3 regions of the Brucella sp. IR073 genome follow, and region 2 is predicted to be linked to each of the others. Evidence: predicted binding sites of a transcription regulator. Region 2 holds the regulator's gene; each other region holds the start of a gene.

Region 1 (6,000 bases), 190 kb from region 2:
CGATATGCGCAAGGCAAAGTCCGTCAGCCGCCTGGGGTATATGGATTTTGCAACCACCAGCGAAGTGTACCAGATGCTGCGGCCGCGGTGGGAAGGAGGCTCATGATTAGAGTCTGTCAGGGATAATCGGAAGCGGTTTTGCCTCTGCCGTCATCCTCGGGCTTGTCCCTGATATCTGCGACGGTACGGTTTTCAGGACGGTCATCGCTATTCTCGCTCTTATTGCAGATCCTCGGGACAAGCCCGAGGATGACGGAAGAGGCTTGTTCTGCCTCGCGATTCATCCTGTATCTGACAGACTCTATATGGAATCGCGAGGCGCCCCCCTCTGTCCTGCCGGACATCTCCCCCGCAAGGGGGGAGATTGGCTAGCACGACGATCATCGCCCATCTTGCATCGTTTACGATTGGCGGAAGCGGAAATGACAGCGTAATCTCCCCCCCTTGCGGGGGAGATGTCCGGCAGGACAGAGGGGGGCGACGTAGGGCGCCAGCGTTTCCACTTCAGCAAAAAACTATCCCCCAAACGCCGCATTGATAACCGGCACCTGCGCCGGGTCAATCGCGAGCTTGGCAGTGAAGCCGTCGCGCGCGGCGGCGGCGCATTCTTTCCCCAGCCCGGCTTCGTCTCGCAGATTGGCATAGGGCGTGTCGATGGCGGTCACGCCGGCGGCTTTGGCGCCAAGAAGCGTAAGCGTGCGCGCGAGGCGGAGGGGCTCGATATAGACGCCGTCTTCATCGCGTGCCGTCCGTGCCCCGATTGCGCCTGCAAGGCTCATGGCATCCCAGCCAAGGCCAGTCAGTCGCGGCGTCGAATCGCGGTAGTCCGTCGACAGCGTCCCAGCGGCATTGGCGGCGGCGATGGTGATGATTTGCGTGGAGCCTTCATCCAGGCCCGCTTCAGCCTCATATACATTGAGCCGGGCCGAAAGCCTGACGATATCGGCAGGGCCGTTCGATTGCGGCAAAAAGACCCCGTGCGGCTTCATCGGTAGGAGGAGGGCAGCGAGATCGTCGGCATCGGCCATGCCGAGGCGCACATAAAGCGGGGCGGCGTCTTTCACTGCATCTTGCAGCAAGCCGGCCATTTCTGCCCTCGCCGTTGCCGGATCGAGAATGAGCGCGTCGGCGCCGCTCAGAAGCGCTTTCTCCAGGGCGGTTTCCGAATCGCCTGAAACAAGCAGCAGCGAGCGCATCAGGCCGCGCTCGCCCGCGTCAGCATCATGGCCTGCCGCCGGCAGCGGGTGACCAGCACATCATGCTGGTTGAAGCCGCGATGCTCGAACTCGATGATCCCGCGCTCGTCTTTCGACCGCGAAGGCCGTACGGCGATAACCTCCGTCTCCACACGTATCGTATCGCCATGAAAGACCGGGGCAGGGAAGGCGACCTCGCTCATGCCGAGATTGGCAAGCGCCGTGCCGAATGTGGTATCATACACCGAAATGCCTATCACGAGCCCCAGCGTCAGCATGGGGTTGACGGTGGGCCGGCCATACTCGCTCTTTCCGGCAAAGTGGTGATCTATATACAGGGGCTGCGGGTTCAGCGTCATCGTGGAGAACAGCATATTGTCTCCCTCGGTGATGGTCTTGCGCATGGCATGACGGAACACTTGGCCCAACTCGAATTGCTCAAGATATAATCCCGGCATTGAAGCTTCTCCTGGAACTGATCGGGTTGATGGCGGCCCGCACACGACGGCTGGGGCGCATGAGCGTCCCCATCTGCGAACCCGCCTCGCCCAATCTGAAGCCCCCACGCAAACCGGCGATGACGGGACTCATGCCCCGCTTTTGAAGATTAGAAAAAGCTTATAATCAGTTGTGCCAACGGGCAAGCCCGACAACCGACAAAGCTTGCCGGTGGGGAACATTTCACAGTCGCGGTCGTTCCGCCAGTTTCCTGTTTCTTCGCCGCTTCAGTAACGCCCCAAATTAACCTTTCGGAAACCATACGTCCAGAAGAGCGGGGAAAACTTTCTTGACATTGGAACATGAATAGAACAAAAAGAGAAATATAAGCGAACAAGAGGAGCGCAGCCATGAGCGATCTCATCCATGACGTTTTGTCCTTCGTTTCCATCAGCCTGTTTATCGCCACATTCGCCATCTGGGTCAGCGCCCTCTGAGGAGGCTGTTGAAGCCACGCGTCTTTGTCTGGACAGGTTGCCCGCATGGTCCTTAAGACTAAAGAGTGAGGCGGCTTGGAGTCGCCTGCCTTAAGCATAGGGAATGGACACGTGGCGGACGGTTCACAGGGAAATATCGGGCAGGTGGGGACGGGCAGGGCAGGGCCACGCTTCATCCATCTCAGGGTCCATTCCGCCTATTCGCTGCTCGAAGGCGCGCTGCAGATCGGGAAGATCGTCTCTCATGCCGTGGGGGATGGCGCGCCGGCGATTGCGATCACCGACACCAACAATCTGTTCGGGGCGCTGGAATTCTCGCAGAAAGCTGTCAAGGACGGTGTGCAGCCGATTGTCGGCTGCCAGCTCGATATCGGCTTCGGCGATAGCGGCGACGACAACCGCCATGCCGCGCGGCGCGAGGCGCTGGGGCTGGCGCCCATCGTGCTCATCGCCGCGACGGAGGCGGGCTATGCCAATCTGGTGCGTCTCGTCAGCCGCGCCTATCTCGACACATCGCCCGGCGATCCCGTTCATATCGAGGCGGGATGGCTTGAAGGCCGCGCGGATGGAATCATTGCGTTGACCGGCGGGGCGCTGGGCCCGCTCGGACGCGCGCTTGCGGCGGGACAGCCGGACCGGGCGCTTGCCCGGCTCAAATCCCTGCAGGGCTTCTTCGGCGACCGGCTCTATGTGGAATTGCAGCGCCCGGCGGGCTATGACCGGGCGCAAGAAGCGCGGATGGTTGAACTCGCTTATGCGCATGGCCTGCCGCTGGTGGCGACCAATGAGGCGTTTTTTCTCAAGAGTGCGGATTTCGAAGCCCATGACGCGCTGCTCGCCATCGCCGAGGGGCAGGTGCTCTCCTCCGACGAGCGCCGCCGCCTGACGCCGGATCATTATCTGAAGAGCCAGGCCGAGATGGTGGCGCTCTTCGCCGATCTGCCGGAGGCGCTTGACAATACGATCGAGATCGCGCGGCGCTGCTGCTATTATCCTGAAACGCGCAAGCCCATTCTGCCGCGTTTCACCGGCGAGGCCGACGATCCGGAGGCGGCGGTCAAGGCGGAAGCCGACGAGATGGCGCGGCAGGCGCGCGAGGGCCTGGCGATGCGGCTTGAGACGCAGGGCCTGGCGGAGGGCTATACGCGCGAGCAATATGCTGAACGGCTCGAATATGAGATCGGCATCATTACGCGCATGAAGTTTCCGGGCTACTTCCTTATCGTGTCGGACTTCATCAAATGGGCGAAAGCGCAGGGGATTCCGGTCGGGCCGGGACGCGGCTCGGGCGCGGGCTCGCTCGTCGCCTATGCGCTGACCATCACCGATGTGGACCCCTTGCGATTCTCGCTGCTGTTCGAGCGCTTCCTCAACCCTGATCGCGTGTCGATGCCGGACTTCGATATCGACTTCTGCCAGGACCGGCGCGGTGAGGTCATCTCCTACGTCCAGCGCAAATATGGCCGCGACCAGGTGGGGCAGATCATCACCTTCGGTACGTTGCAGGCCCGCGCCGTGCTGCGCGACGTCGGCCGCGTGCTCGAAATGCCCTATGGCCAGGTGGACCGGCTCTGCAAGCTCGTGCCGCAGAACCCGGCCAATCCGGTCACGCTTGGGCAGGCGATCGAAGGCGAGCCGAAGCTCGTCGAGGAGCGCGAGAAGGAGCCGGTGGTGGCCCGCCTGCTCGATATCGGGCTGAAGCTCGAGGGGCTTTACCGCCACGCCTCGACCCATGCGGCGGGTATCGTCATCGGCGACCGGCCCTTGTCGGAACTGGTGCCGATGTATCGCGATCCGCGCTCGGACATGCCTGTCACCCAGTTCAACATGAAATGGGTGGAGCAGGCGGGTCTGGTCAAGTTCGACTTCCTCGGCCTCAAGACGCTTACGGTGCTTCAGACGGCGGTGAAGCTCATCGCCCGTAAGGGCATCGAGATCGATCTTTCCAACCTGCCGCTCGACGACAAGCCCACCTATGAGATGCTGTCACGCGGCGAGACGGTCGGCGTGTTCCAGGTGGAAAGCGCCGGCATGCGCAAGGCGCTGATCGGCATGAAGCCCGATCGTATCGAGGATATCATCGCGCTCGTGGCGCTCTATCGGCCGGGCCCGATGGAGAACATTCCGACTTACAATGCGCGCAAGCATGGCGAGGAGGAAATCGCCTCGATCCATCCCAAGATCGATCATCTGGTTAAGGAGACGCAGGGCGTCATCGTCTACCAGGAGCAGGTGATGCAGATCGCGCAGGAGCTTTCCGGCTATTCGCTCGGCGAAGCGGACCTGCTTCGCCGCGCCATGGGCAAGAAGATCCGCGAGGAGATGGACAAGCAGCGCATCCGCTTCGTTGACGGCGCGGTGGAACGCGGGGTCGGCAAGGCGCAGGCCAACACGATCTTCGACTTGCTTGCGAAATTCGCGGATTACGGCTTCAACAAATCGCACGCGGCGGCCTATGCCATCGTGTCCTACCAGACGGCTTATCTGAAGGCGCATTTCCCGGTCGAGTTCATCGCGGCGTCGATGACCTACGATATGTCCAACACGGACAAGCTCAACGATTTCCGCCGCGAGGCGAACCGGCTGGGGATCGAGGTGGTGCAGCCTTCGGTGATGACCTCGTTCCGCCCGTTCGAAGTGGGCGAGAACAGGATTTTTTATTCGCTCGCCGCCATCAAGGGGGTGGGGGAAGCAGCCGTCGACCATATCGTCGAGAAGCGGCGCGAGAAGCCTTATGAAAGCCTCGAGGATTTCTGCGAGCGCATCGATCCGCGCGTCGTCAACCGCCGTGTTCTGGAAAGCCTGATCAATGCCGGTGCGCTCGACTGCTTCAAGCGCGACCGCGAGGCCATGATCGCCGGCCTCGACCGCATCATGGGCCATGCGCAGCGCACGCAGGAGAATGCCGTCAGCGGCCAGGCGGATATTTTCGGGCTCGGCGGCGGCCCGAAGGAGAAATTGCAGCTTCCGGCCGTCGCGCCATGGCTTCCCTCCGAGAAGCTCCATCGCGAATTCCAGGCGGTGGGTTTCTACCTTTCGGCTCATCCGCTCGACGAATATCGGTCGGTGCTGGAGAAGATGCGCGTGCAGAGCTGGGCTGATTTCTCCATCGCGGTGAAGCGCGGGGCGAGCGCCGGACGTCTCGCCGGTACGGTGACGGCCAAACAGGAGCGCAAGACCCGCACCGGCAACAAGATGGGCATCGTGCAGCTTTCGGATGCGACCGGCCAGTTCGAGGCGGTGCTCTTTTCCGAAGGCCTCGCGCAATATCGCGACCTCCTGGAATCCGGCAAGTCGGTGGTAATCACGGTTGCGGCGGAAGACCGGCCCGAGGGCATCTCCTTACGCATCCAGACCGTGCAATCGCTCGAGGACGAAGCAAGCCGCATCCAGAAGGCTTTGCGGCTATACTTACGTTCCAGCGAAGCGCTGCCGCATATCAAGCCGCATCTGTCGACGCGCGGTGACGGCCAGGTGAGCCTCATCGTCATCAAGGAGAACGGCCTGCGCGAGGTGGAAATCGAACTCCCCGACCGCTACCGCGTCACCCCTCAGATCGCCAGCGCCATAAAGGCGGTCCGGGGCGTGGTGGATGTGGAGCTGGTATAGCTCCACCAATCAATGCTCATTGCGCCTGCAATGCGGACAGCAGCCTGTCATAGCTTGGCGCAAGCGCTCTCATATGCGCCGCTGCTTCGCCGTCCGCTCCAATCGTCAGCGGATATTGCAGCGCGCCGATCAATTGCGCCTGTTCGGATGCGATAGTGGCGGCTTCGGTTTTGCCGATCCGGGCCAGGCAGGTCGCGGCATCTGCGAGCCGTCTGGCGCCGACGCGAATGGCGAAATGGATGAGATGGCCGCGCAGGTCC
Region 2 (6,000 bases):
CGAGGACACGGCGACGGAAACCCGCACCGTCGTGGACGATCTCATGGGCACCCGCCCCGACGCCCGCTTCCGCTTCATCCAGGAGCGCGCGGCATTTGTGGAAGAGCTGGATATTTAGAGCATGATCCCGAAAAATTGCAGACTTTTCGGACAAGATCATGCGGCAAAACAAAGAGTTAGAGCGTGATGCCCGCACGGGTTTAATCGCATCACGCTCTAATGGGAAGCATTCAAGGCGCTGGCGGCATCCGTCAGCGCCGCTGCTACGGCACGCTCCATAGCCTGACGGTCATCGAACAGCGCCAACAGCAAGGTCGCACCCTCCAGCCGCACAAGCGCATCGGCGGCGACTGTTTCGGCGCGTTCGCGCGGCATGATTTCGGCTAAAATCCCGCTCAGGCGATCCCGCAACGCCTGAAAAAAATCCCGTACGGCTTTCTTCGCTATCGGCGTTTCGTCGCCGATGCCATAAGCGAGGTGCAAACCCACGCACCGCTTCACGTCCATGAGACCGGCTGCGATAGACCGGATGGCCGCCTCGTAGGCGTCACTCCAGTCCGTCCCGTTCACGTCCCGACGTGCGAATGTATCATTATAGGTCATCTCCAGGACCACGGGAACCAACGCCTCCTTGTTTGGAAAGCGCATGTAGAGCGATGCCTTCTTGAGCCCCACCCGACTGGCAAGATCTTGCATCGAGGCTCCAGCATAACCTTTTTCTCGGAACAGCTCCCGCGCCGCGAGAATGATTTCTTCCCTGGTTGCCTTCATTCGAACACTCCCTCTTAGAGCGCGATGCAATCGCGCTCTAACTCTTTGTTTTTCCGCATGATCTTTATCCGAAAAGTCTGCAACTTTTCTGGATCATGCTCTAAGGCCGAAGCCGGAACGCATTTCCCGCCCGATATCAACTATCAAAAAAGATGCCTATTTACAACCGACCGTTCGGTAGTATTTGTATGGGTGCCTAGGATGCGCGGTTGGCGCAAACCCAACCTGCCGATTGGAGAAATGTCATGACGGTGAGTTATAAATCTCAGCAAGTGGGAGACGTGAATGTATTTTATAGGGAGGCGGGCGCAAGGAACGCTCCAGTCCTTCTGCTGCTGCACGGCTTTCCCTCGTCCAGTCATATGTTCCGCGAGCTTATGCCTCAGCTCTCGGATCGGTACCGCGTGATAGCGCCAGACTTTCCCGGTTTCGGCCATACGCAAAGCCCGGCGCGCGGTACGTTCGATTTTACTTTCGATAATCTGGCGAAGGTAATCGATGGATTCACACAGGCACTGTCGCTGGACCGCTATGCCCTCTATGTTTTCGACTACGGCGCGCCGGTCGGTTATCGGTTAGCGATGGCTCACCCGGAGAGAGTGACTGCAATTATCAGCCAGAACGGCAACGCTTATCTCGATGGGTTCAGTGACCAGTGGGGGCCATGGGAAACCTACTGGCGGGAGCCAAGCGAGGCAAATCGCGAGGCTTGTCGCGCTTCGCTTTCGCCTGACGTGATCGAAAACTGGCAGTATCGCACCGGAACGGACCCGCAACGCCTCGGCCCCGACGGCTATATGCTCGACATCGCCCTGATGGCCCGCCCTGGCGCGGAGGAAATTCAGCTGGATCTGATTCTCGACTATCGCAGCAATCTTGACCGGTATCCGCAATTCCAAGCGTATTTCCGCACCTATCAGCCGCCCTTCCTCGCAATTTGGGGCCGGCACGATCCGGCATTCATACCCGCTGGCGCTGAAGCCTACAAACGCGACTTGCCCCGAGCGCATGTACACCTTCTCGACACCGGCCATTTCGCATTGGAAACCCACTCCAATGAAATAGCCGGCTTCATTCGCGGCTTCCTCGGCCAAAATCTCTAGCGGCAAGAGCGCACAACAGCTATCCATTCGGTCCGCCGGCAGGTGTCGTTGGATCGAATGGACCTTGGCAGGAAGCTCCGACTGCAGAAATTAATTCATATCTTTTCTCAATTTTAACCAGTTTAAAACGCTTGCGGAACAAGACTGGAACAGATAGTGTTTGTTCTGGGTTTGTTTTTGTTCCGATTCCCTTGAAGGAACCACTCGATGCTGACGCGCAAGCAACATGAACTTCTGCTTTTCATCCACGAGCGGTTGAAGGAAACCGGAATTCCCCCCTCCTTCGATGAGATGAAGCAGGCGCTTGATCTGGCGTCGAAATCCGGCATCCATCGGCTTATCACGGCGCTGGAGGAGCGCGGCTTCATCCGCCGCCTGCCGAACCGCGCCCGCGCGCTGGAAGTGGTGCGGCTTCCCGATTCGATCGCGCCCGGTCTCAACGCACAGAAGAAATTCGCGCCCAGCGTCATCGAGGGCAGCCTTGGGCGTAATATGGCAGCGCAGGCCCCTGCCCGCTCTCGCCCCGCCGCCAAGGCGGATGACGAAGCCGCGCCATCTTCTGCCGTGCAGGTGCCGGTGATGGGCCGCATCGCCGCCGGCGTTCCCATCGCCGCCATCCAGAACCAGACTCATGTCATCAGCCTGCCACCGGAAATGATTGGCCCCGGCGATCATTACGCGCTGGAGGTCAAGGGCGATTCGATGATCGAGGCCGGAATATTCGATGGCGATACTGTCGTCATCAAGCGCGGCGACACCGCCAATCCGGGGGAGATCGTCGTGGCGCTTGTCGATGACGAAGAAGCGACGTTGAAGCGCTTTCGCCGCAAAGGCGCATCCATCGCGCTGGAGGCAGCAAACCCGGCCTATGAAACGCGCATCTTCGGGCCGGACCGCGTGCGCGTGCAGGGCAAGCTGGTGGGGCTGATCCGGCGCTACTGATCCCGGTCGGGCGCGCGCAGATCCGCTCGCTCTGGCAGCCTTCGCCCGGTTCGTTCGCGGTTCAGGGTCTTCTCGGGCAGACCGCGCGCGGCGCGGGAGTGCAGCCGGTGCAGGTTCCATGGCCGTTCCGGCGGACCGATTGCATAGGTGAGTTGAGTTTCGTTTCTCGTCGCGTCCGGCAGGCGGCCTTCGAGCGTTCCCTTGATGGCGAGGTCGCGGAGGGTGATGACGGTTTTCCCTTCGCCGCTGCAAGAGAGGTTCTTGCCGGCGAAGGCGAGAATGACCATGTCGCCGATGGCGCAGGCGATGGTTTGGCCTTGGTGCGCGTCCGTATAAGCGAGCGTCTGGCCGTTGCGCATTTCGGCTATGCAGATGTTGTCCTCGCAGACAAAGCCGTTCGTTCCGGACGAGCCCGAGTTCGTTGCTGGCTTAACGATGCCGGTTGCGTCGTAGGCCTTGGTCCAGTTTTCAATGAGGAATTTCGAGGGCTGCGCGCGGTTGATTGCAAGCGCGCCGTCCGGTATGCGCAGCGCGACGAGGCGGCCATTGTCCGAGAGGATCAGATCAGGGCCGGTTTCCCTGACATAGAAGACAAGCCCCGCCGCGAACAAGGCGAGCGAGGCGGCGCGCAGACGGGTTCTGAGAAACATCGCCAGCACCAGCCCACCTGACCATAAAAGCAAGGTCGAAACCGGCATGATGCCGGGATTGGCATGGGGCGAGACCGCGGCCACCTGATGAGCGATCCATTTCACCACCTCTATGCCCGCTCCCATTACCTGCAAGGGCAGCCATTCAAGGTCGAAGGGCATTGCGAGCAGGCTCAGCACAGCGAAAGGCATGACTGTGACCGATATGACCGGCAGCGCCAACACATTGCCGAGCAGGCCGAGCGGCGCGGTGTTGTTGAAATGATAAAGCGCGAAAATGCCGCTCGCCGTTCCCGCAATCGCCGATGCCGCCGCCGTCGCGCCGACAGAGGCCGCCATCTTGTGGAGGAAACCCCGCACGGCGAAGGACGAGCGCGGCGCATCCTCCTCTGAGTTCCGCCTCCGGTCGATCCACCAGGCAAAGGCGGCGATGAGCGCCGCGGTGGCGGAAAACGACATTTGGAAGCTCGGGCCCAGCAATTCATGCGGCACGAGAACGATGGTTGCGAGGGCGGCAATCGCCAGATTGCGCATGGTGATGGCGGCGCGATCCATCATCACGGCGACGAGCATCACCGCCAGCATGATAAAGCTGCGCTGCGCGGCGACATCCGCGCCCGAGAGCATGAGATAAAAGGCCGACGCCGTAAGCGCCGCGCCCGCCGCATATTTCTTCACCGGATGGCGCATGGCGAGACCGGGAAAGAGCGCAGCGACAGCCCGCACGACAAGCATGACGAGGCCGCCCGCCAGCGCCATATGCAGGCCTGAGATCGAGAGGATATGCGCAAGGCCTGAAAGGCGCAGCGCTTCGTTCGTCTCCTCGCTGATGCCGTCGCGCTGCCCGGAAATCAGCGCCGCGGCAATGGCGCCCTCCTCACCCTCCAGATTCATCACGATACTCGTTCCGATGCCCTGGCGAAGGGCCGAGACCCACAGCGACAGCCGGTCCGCATAGCCCGTTGGAGCGGGAACCGCCACGCTCTTCGGCGTACCCAGGAAGAAGCCGTTCGCACCGATTCCGTTGAAATAGGCATGGAAGGCGAAATCATAGTTTCCGGGCCGCACGGGTCCCGATTGCGCGCGCAGGCGCACGAAGCCTGAGAGCCCTGACCCGATCTCCGCGCTCGCCGGCAGGTCGCGCGCGGAGACGCGGACACGCTCAGGCGCATAGCGCAGCTTTGGGCGCTCGGTGCCAAGCACATCCAGCGTCACGCGCCAGGTGCCATCAATGTTCTGCGCCATGGCGACAATGCGCCCGGTGAGGCGCGTCGTCACATCCGCGCCCAGCATCGGTGTCGCGCGCAGCATTGTCTCTGTCTTCGCCGCCACCATCCCGGCAATGACGGCGATGGTGAAGGTGAGCGAATAAGCCATCAGCTGCCGCCTACGCGCCAGAATACGCAAAGCGACGAGAACGGTGAGGCCGGAAAGCAGCGGCTGCCACCGAGGTTCGGAGCCAAGAGAAAAATAGCAGATAACGCCGAACCCTCCGAAAACGGGCAGGAAGAGAAAGCGCGCGCCGAGTTCATCCTCTGTGCCGAAGAGAGCAGCGAAAGACGCCGCAAATGCCCGGACACGTGCGACGATATCCGCGCGTGACGGCAGCGTGAACCGGCGCGGCCTTACGGGGCTTTCAACGGCGTCCGGTATATGCTCGCGCGGGCTGACCGCAGGCGGCAGGAAATAGGCCGGCGGCTTCACCAGCGCCCGCTCGTCGACCTCCTCCGTGTCGCTCCCGCCTTTCATCATCCCCGCCCGGCGCCCATACGCTACACTTGCACCGCCAGCCACCTATGCTACATGAACGCCAACCGAAATCGAGTGGGGCTTTCGGTGAACGAACGCCCCGCACCCACCGGAGTTATCATGTCCTCACCCGTGATTACCCGCTTTGCGCCCTCGCCCACCGGCTTTCTGCATATCGGCGGCGCGCGCACGGCGCTGTTCAACTGGCTCTACGCGAAGCATACCGGCGGCAAGATGCTGCTGCGCATTGAGGATACCGACCGCGAGCGCTCGTCCGAAGCCGCCGTCGCGGCCATTCTCGATGGCCTCACCTGGCTGGGTCTCGACTGGGATGGCGACGCCATCTCGCAATTCGAGCGCGCACCGCGCCACCGCGAGGTGGCGGAAGAGCTGGTTGCGCTTGGCAAGGCTTATTATTGCTACGCGACGCCGGAAGAGCTGGAAGACATGCGCGAGAAGGCCCGCGCCGAAGGCCGCCCTCCCCGCTATGATGGGCGCTGGCGCGACCGCGACCCGTCCGAGGCGCCCGCTGGCGTCAAGCCGGTCATCCGCATCAAGGCGCCGCAGACGGGCGAAACCGTCGTACATGACGAGGTGCAGGGCGAGGTGCGCTTTCCCAACAAGGATCTCGACGATTTCATTATCCTGCGCTCCGACGGCACGCCCACTTACATGCATGCGGTCGTGGTTGACGATCACGACATGGGCGTCACCCACATCATCCGCGGCGACGATCACCTGACCAATGCCGCGCGCCAGACCATCATCTACAACGCCATGGGCTG
Region 3 (6,000 bases), on a different contig from region 2:
CGACTTATTACTTAATCTATATTCTAGTTATTCCCATGAATATTTATAATTATCATCATCTTAACCAAGATGATTAATCTATATGATAAGTATATTGATATTATACTTTAAGTAATCTGCATGTGCTTCTAATCGTCGTCCTCAAACAACCCGATCTGACTCTGGGCAATATCCGACGGCGCGGTCAATCCGAGATGCCGCCAGGCATTGACGGTGAGAACCCGTCCGCGCGGTGTGCGCTGGATGAAGCCCTGCTGGATCAGATAAGGCTCGATAATATCCTCGATGGCATCGCGCGGCTCGGAAAGGCCCGCCGCGATGGTCTCGATGCCGACTGGACCGCCGCCGAAATTTCGCGCGATCATGTCGAGATAGCGCCGGTCGAGCTGGTCGAGGCCGAGGCTGTCCACTTCAAGCCGAAGCAGTGCCTCGTCGGCTATTCTTCTGTCCACAGTGTCCGCCCGTGCCACCAGCGCGAAGTCGCGCACCCGCCGGAGCAGCCGTCCCGCAATGCGCGGGGTACCGCGAGCGCGCCGCGCAATCTCCACCGCGCCATCGTCCGAGATGGGAAGACCCATGATCCGCGCGCCCCGCCGCACGATATGCTCCAGCTCTTCGACGGTGTAAAAATTGAGCCGCACGGGAATGCCGAAGCGGTCGCGCAGCGGCGTGGTAAGCAAGCCCAGCCGCGTTGTCGCCGCGACAAGGGTGAACTTCGCAAGATCGATCTTCACCGAACGCGCCGCGGGCCCCTCGCCGATAATGAGATCGAGCTGGAAATCCTCCATTGCCGGGTAGAGGATTTCCTCTACCGCCGGATTGAGCCGGTGGATTTCGTCGATGAACAAAACATCGCGGTCTTCGAGATTGGTGAGCAGTGCTGCGAGGTCGCCCGCCTTGGCGATAACGGGGCCGGAGGTGGAGCGGAAATTGACGCCCAGTTCCTTCGCCATGATCTGCGCCAGCGTCGTCTTGCCCAGCCCTGGCGGCCCGACGAAAAGCACATGATCCAAGGCTTCCCCGCGTGTCCTCGCCGCCTCGATGAACACCTTCAAATTGGCGCGCGCCGCCGCCTGCCCGACGAAATCGTCGAGCGTCTGCGGCCGCAGCGTATTGTCGATATCCTCACCCCGCTTGTCAGGCGAAATCAGGCGGCGGGCATCGCTCATGCCGCATTCCTTTGTCTGTTACTCAACTCATGCCCCTACTCGCTTAACTACCGCGACAATTCCTTCAAGCCCAGCCGGATGAGCTTCGCCGAATCCGCGTCTTCGCCCGCCTGCTTCAGCGCGGCGGCAACGGCATTGGCGGCCTGGTCGCGCGAATAGCCGAGATTGCTCAATGCCGAAACCGCATCGGCGACGGGCGCGGAGGCCACCCCCTCGCCCAGTTCCTGCTTCAGCCCGATAGTGCCAGAAGCCTCGCCTGCAAAGGCAGGCGCCTTGTTCTTCAATTCGGTGACGATGCGCTCCGCCACCTTCTTGCCGACGCCGGGTGCGCGGCTCACCATGGCGATGTCGCGCAGCGCAATGGCATTGGCAAGTTCCGAAGGCGTCAGCGTGCTCAGCACTGCAAGGGCCACCTTGGCTCCGACCCCCTGAACATTCTGCAAAAGGCGGAACCATTCGCGCTCCAGCGGCGAGGCGAAGCCGTAAAGCCGGATCATGTCCTCGCGCACATAGGTCTCGATGAACAGCACCGCCGCTTCGCCCGGCGCCGGCAGATTGCCCAGCGTGCGCGCCGAGCAATAGGCGACATAGCCGACGCCATGCACGTCGATGATTGCGTGATCTTCCTCGATCTCCTCGACCATTCCCTTGAGCTTGCCGATCATGCGATTGCCGCGAGCCTCCCGCTGACACTTTGCCGGTTGTGAGCATGGCATATGGCGATGGCCAACGCATCCGCCGCATCGCTTGAATCGAAATCCGCCTTCGGCATCAGCACTTTCACCATCATGTGGATTTGCTGCTTCTCGCCATGCCCGACGCCGATGACTGCCTTCTTCACCGCATTGGGCGCATATTCCGCCACGCGCAATCCCGCTTGCGCCGGAGCCAGCATCGCGATACCGCGCGCCTGCCCCAGCTTCAGCGTCGCCGACGCATCCTTGTTGACGAATGTATGCTCCACCGCCGCCTCATGGGGCATATATTGGTGCAGCACCGCCGCAAGCCCTTCATGCAACTGGCAGAGCCGCGAGGCCAGATCCATTTTCTCGTCGGATTTGACTGTGCCGGCCGCGACAAAGCGCAGAGAATTGCCCAGCGTCTCCACCACCCCCCAGCCCGTGCGCCTCAGGCCCGGGTCAATGCCGATAATTCGAATCGCTTCTTTCATGTGCCGACCTTACCGTTTGCAAGGCGCACTTGACAGCAGAAATGTGAACAAAAGAGAAACACCGCTCACAGCGAGCGGGTAGAAATTTCGCTTTCGCTGCAACCATCTCTATTTGCTTTGATGAAGCTTTGGATATGATCATTTCGCCGGACACCAATCCGGCAGATGAAAGGAGGTGAGGCGCGTGAAAATCAGGAAGGTTAAGTGGAAGGTTAGTTTTCTCGGAGTCGCATTCGAAATGGAACTGACCTTCGCATCCTAACTTAAAGGGATCGGGCCTCGGCCCGGTCCTCCTGATCAAGAAGCGCCTCACCTCCTTTTCAGAATATTACCACGATACCTCGCAAATTCAAGGCAGCACCATATCGATCGCAGAAGGAATACGGGGAGCAGAAATCCTTCTGCTCCCCGTAATGATCCCTCTTATCCTGGAATCTTACCGACCGCCGAACGCCGTCTGCAACAGCACCAGCTGGTCCGACACCGGATTGTTGTTGGCGGCGAAAACCGGCGCGCCGTAGATCTCATCATCCATGCGCCGCACCCGCTCCTGCAGGCGCAGGGAGCGCTCGACGATGTCGATGAAATCAGCCGGCATCTGCGCCCAGCCCGGCAAGGCTTCAGCCGCTGAGGAAGTATCGAGGCGAACCTTGGATTTTTCCATCGCCACCTGCTCGCGGGTCAGTTCGCCATTGCGCGCGGCGCGCTGCAAAAGAAGCCAGGATGCGATCTGCATGAGGCGCGTCGTCAGCCGCATCGACTCGGCGGCGTAGAATGTCGCGGCCGAACGTGGCAGTGCCTTCGATTCGTCACGGCCCGGGCCGTCGAGATAAGCGGCCGCTTCCTCGACCAGGCTCATCCCTTCCCTGTAAAGCGGCTTGAACGAATCGGAGAAGACGACGCGTTCGGCCAGCCTTATCGTGTTGTTCCGGTACTCGTGTTCGATCATGTCAGTCTTCGCAACCCCACGCTGCCGCCGTCCCGGCAGCCATCCATAAATCTGAGTCGGCCTCATAAAAGTCCATCGCGGGGTTCGATCACGAACCGGCGAGAGACGAAACAGGCCTTGTCATGAATTCCACCGCAAACTGCATCGCAATACACCGTGGCGCAAGATTATGTTTAAGAAAGGGTTAACGCAACCGCCAATCCCATAAAGTTGTGAACAAAAAAAGAGCCGCGGAAGGCGGCTCTCAGGAGTTTAACAGGGAGGCGTCAAACAGAGTGGCGAAACCACTCGGTAAGTATCCAGGAAAACTGGATATCAACCATTTAACACGCTTAGCGTTAATGGATGGTTAATGCGTCGGGCATGAGTCCGAAAACGTCCCTTTTCAGGCACGGGCCGGTGAATATCTCAGGCCGGCTGAAGCACAGGCTTTGCAATGGCGCCTGCTGAATGCATGGCCGCCGCCGGCTGCACCGGCGCTGCTTTCGCCGCAGCCTTGCCGCCCCAGCCGATACGCGGCAGCCATTCGAGATAATAAGCCAGCGCGAACTGCACCACGATACCAGTGGCGATCAGCAGCGTGTCATAGGGAAGACCGCCCGGGTTGACGAGCTTCATCACCTGCGCCGCCATGGCAAGCAGCGTGCCCGCGATAAACACCGGCAAAGAATGCTTGCCGAGAATGGCGAGCGGGTGATCGGGCGCCGTGCGGGCCAGGTTCGAAATCGCCGGGATCGCCACGATGAGATAGCTTGCCGCCAGCACATGCAGCAGGCGCGGCGTCGAAAGGAACGTCTTGTCGAAGCCCGTGAGGACGGCGGGAAGTCCCATGGAGACATCGATTCCCCACAAGGGCAGCCGCACCCAGGCGAGCGCCAGCAGAAGATAGGCGAGCGACGCGCCTATGAGCCACGGATTGGCCGGAATGCGCCCTCCATTGCGGATATGCAACGTACCGGCGATGCCGATCACGAACAGGAACTGCCAGGACAGCGGATTGAGGAACCAGACACCGGCCGTCGGATAATTGGGAGGCGCAATGTGATAGAGGCCGGAAAGCAGCCACAGCATACCCGACACGCCCACCATCAGCCCGAGGCTGACGCGCGCCAGCATGAGGAACACCGGCGCCATAAGCAGCAGCACAGCATACATGGACAGGATGTTGTTGTAGCCCAGTTGATGGCCCAGCGTGACAATGCCGAACAGCGCCTCCACCGGATGCTCGACCACCGGCTTGATATTGATCTGCGAAAGAAACTCCGGCCGCTTAAGGAAGATGGCCGTGCCGCAGAAGATGGCGAGCGTCGCCATGGTGGTCATGATGTGCGTGGTGTAGAGCACCCCCGCCCGCCGCCACATCTTGAGCCCGGTCAGCAAACGGCTGCCAGGCTGGAACTTCGCCCCGTAGGCGAGCCCGACCGCGATCCCCGAGATAAGAACGAAGGCTTCGGCGGCATCCGAGAAACCCAGATTACGATGCGTCAGATGCTCGTAGATCGTACCGGGCACATGGTTGACGAAGATCGTCAGCAGCGCCAGCGCCCTGAATACGTCGATGCGGGTATCCCGCTTGAATTGAGCCTGCATTCTTATCTCTGCATATTTAAGAAGAACTTGGGGACACCAAGTTCAGGTGGAGCGAAACCGACACACCGGGGATCGGAACCTACATAATCCGTACAAGGGACCAAACGAAGCCGACAAGCACATGTTCCCCCGAAAAAGGACCGAATTCGGCACGATATGGGATCAACTTTCTTGTCCCTTTAAAACATAGCGGCAACACCGTCATAAACGAGCTTCACGCCGGTCAGGAAAACCATCGTATAGATAAAGGGATAGAAAACCTCCGGCTTCATGCGTCGCACGATCCATGCTCCGGCGAAGGGCGCGGCGAAAGCGAGCGGCGCGAGGACGGCGGAAGCCGAAAGATTGGTCGCGTCGAACTGGCCAAGCGCGAAATAGGGAATGACCTTCACCGCGTTCATGATGGCGAAGAAGATGACGCTGGTGCCGTTGTAAACCTTCGGGTCCTGTCTCAGCGGCAGCGCATAGATCTGGTAGGGCGGCCCACCGGCATGGGCGACGAAGCTCGTGAACCCAGCCACCGCCGACCAGAAGGTCGCCGCAATGAAATTCTGCGGTCTCGCCTGCGCCCTCCCCGCAGCCCCTGCAAGAACATAGCGCAGCACGAACAGCACCGCGACCGCGCCGACGATGAGCTTGACCATGTCGCTCGTCACCACCGCCGCCATCAGCCAGCCAATGGCGATGCCGATGATCCCGCCTGGCAGCATATATTTCAGCGTTTTCACGTCGCGATAGCCGCGCCAGCTCCACAGGCTCGCGACATCCATCACCAGCAGAATCGGCAGCATGATCGCCGCTGCCTGCACCGGGGGCATGATGAGCGTCATCAGCGGCACGCCGAGTTGCCCCATGGCGCCGCCGAGCCCGCCTTTGGAAAGGCCGACAAGGATGACCGCCGGGATGGCCGTTGCGTAGAACCAGGGATTGACGAGAAGTTCGGGCATGAAGAAGCCTTGCGGGGAATTTTCGTTTCATACCGCCCTTGAGCGCCAATGGCGAGATGAAACTTGCCCTCCACGTCCATCGAGGGGGCTGTTCAATCGGCAAGCCATGATCTATGCCCGAATTCGATCATTATCTTTCGTTTTAAGCTTTATCCCATGACCGCGCAGAACCAA

Evidence for each region. The regulator LexA, encoded in region 2, represses DNA repair genes until DNA is damaged. The targets are predictions, from matches to a motif close to TGTTCNNNNTGTGTTCNG.
Region 1: the regulator LexA is predicted to act here: its motif matches at 1,991-2,008, upstream of dnaE (DNA polymerase III subunit alpha).
Region 3: the regulator LexA is predicted to act here: its motif matches at 2,384-2,401, upstream of ruvC (crossover junction endodeoxyribonuclease RuvC).

Annotation. Positions count from the first base shown of each region.
Region 1 is NZ_JBAKHD010000004.1:434,154-440,153, reverse strand. It holds gene ACOWVG_RS11575 (flavin reductase family protein) at 1-106, shown strand, start outside; gene ACOWVG_RS11570 (aldolase/citrate lyase family protein) at 516-1,196, opposite strand; gene ACOWVG_RS11565 (MaoC family dehydratase) at 1,196-1,654, opposite strand; gene dnaE (DNA polymerase III subunit alpha) at 2,243-5,740, shown strand; gene ACOWVG_RS11555 (hypothetical protein) at 5,757-6,000, opposite strand, start outside.
Region 2 is NZ_JBAKHD010000004.1:244,331-250,330, reverse strand. It holds gene parE (DNA topoisomerase IV subunit B) at 1-118, shown strand, start outside; gene ACOWVG_RS10600 (TetR/AcrR family transcriptional regulator) at 217-771, opposite strand; gene ACOWVG_RS10595 (alpha/beta fold hydrolase) at 1,017-1,874, shown strand; gene lexA (transcriptional repressor LexA) at 2,082-2,816, shown strand; gene ACOWVG_RS10585 (ComEC/Rec2 family competence protein) at 2,810-5,215, opposite strand; gene gltX (glutamate--tRNA ligase) at 5,336-6,000, shown strand, end outside.
Region 3 is NZ_JBAKHD010000003.1:278,515-284,514, forward strand. It holds gene ruvB (Holliday junction branch migration DNA helicase RuvB) at 129-1,169, opposite strand; gene ruvA (Holliday junction branch migration protein RuvA) at 1,217-1,834, opposite strand; gene ruvC (crossover junction endodeoxyribonuclease RuvC) at 1,831-2,340, opposite strand; gene ACOWVG_RS08090 (DUF1465 family protein) at 2,777-3,289, opposite strand; gene ACOWVG_RS08095 (OpgC family protein) at 3,698-4,879, opposite strand; gene ACOWVG_RS08100 (sulfite exporter TauE/SafE family protein) at 5,059-5,826, opposite strand; gene ACOWVG_RS08105 (thiamine phosphate synthase) at 5,983-6,000, shown strand, end outside.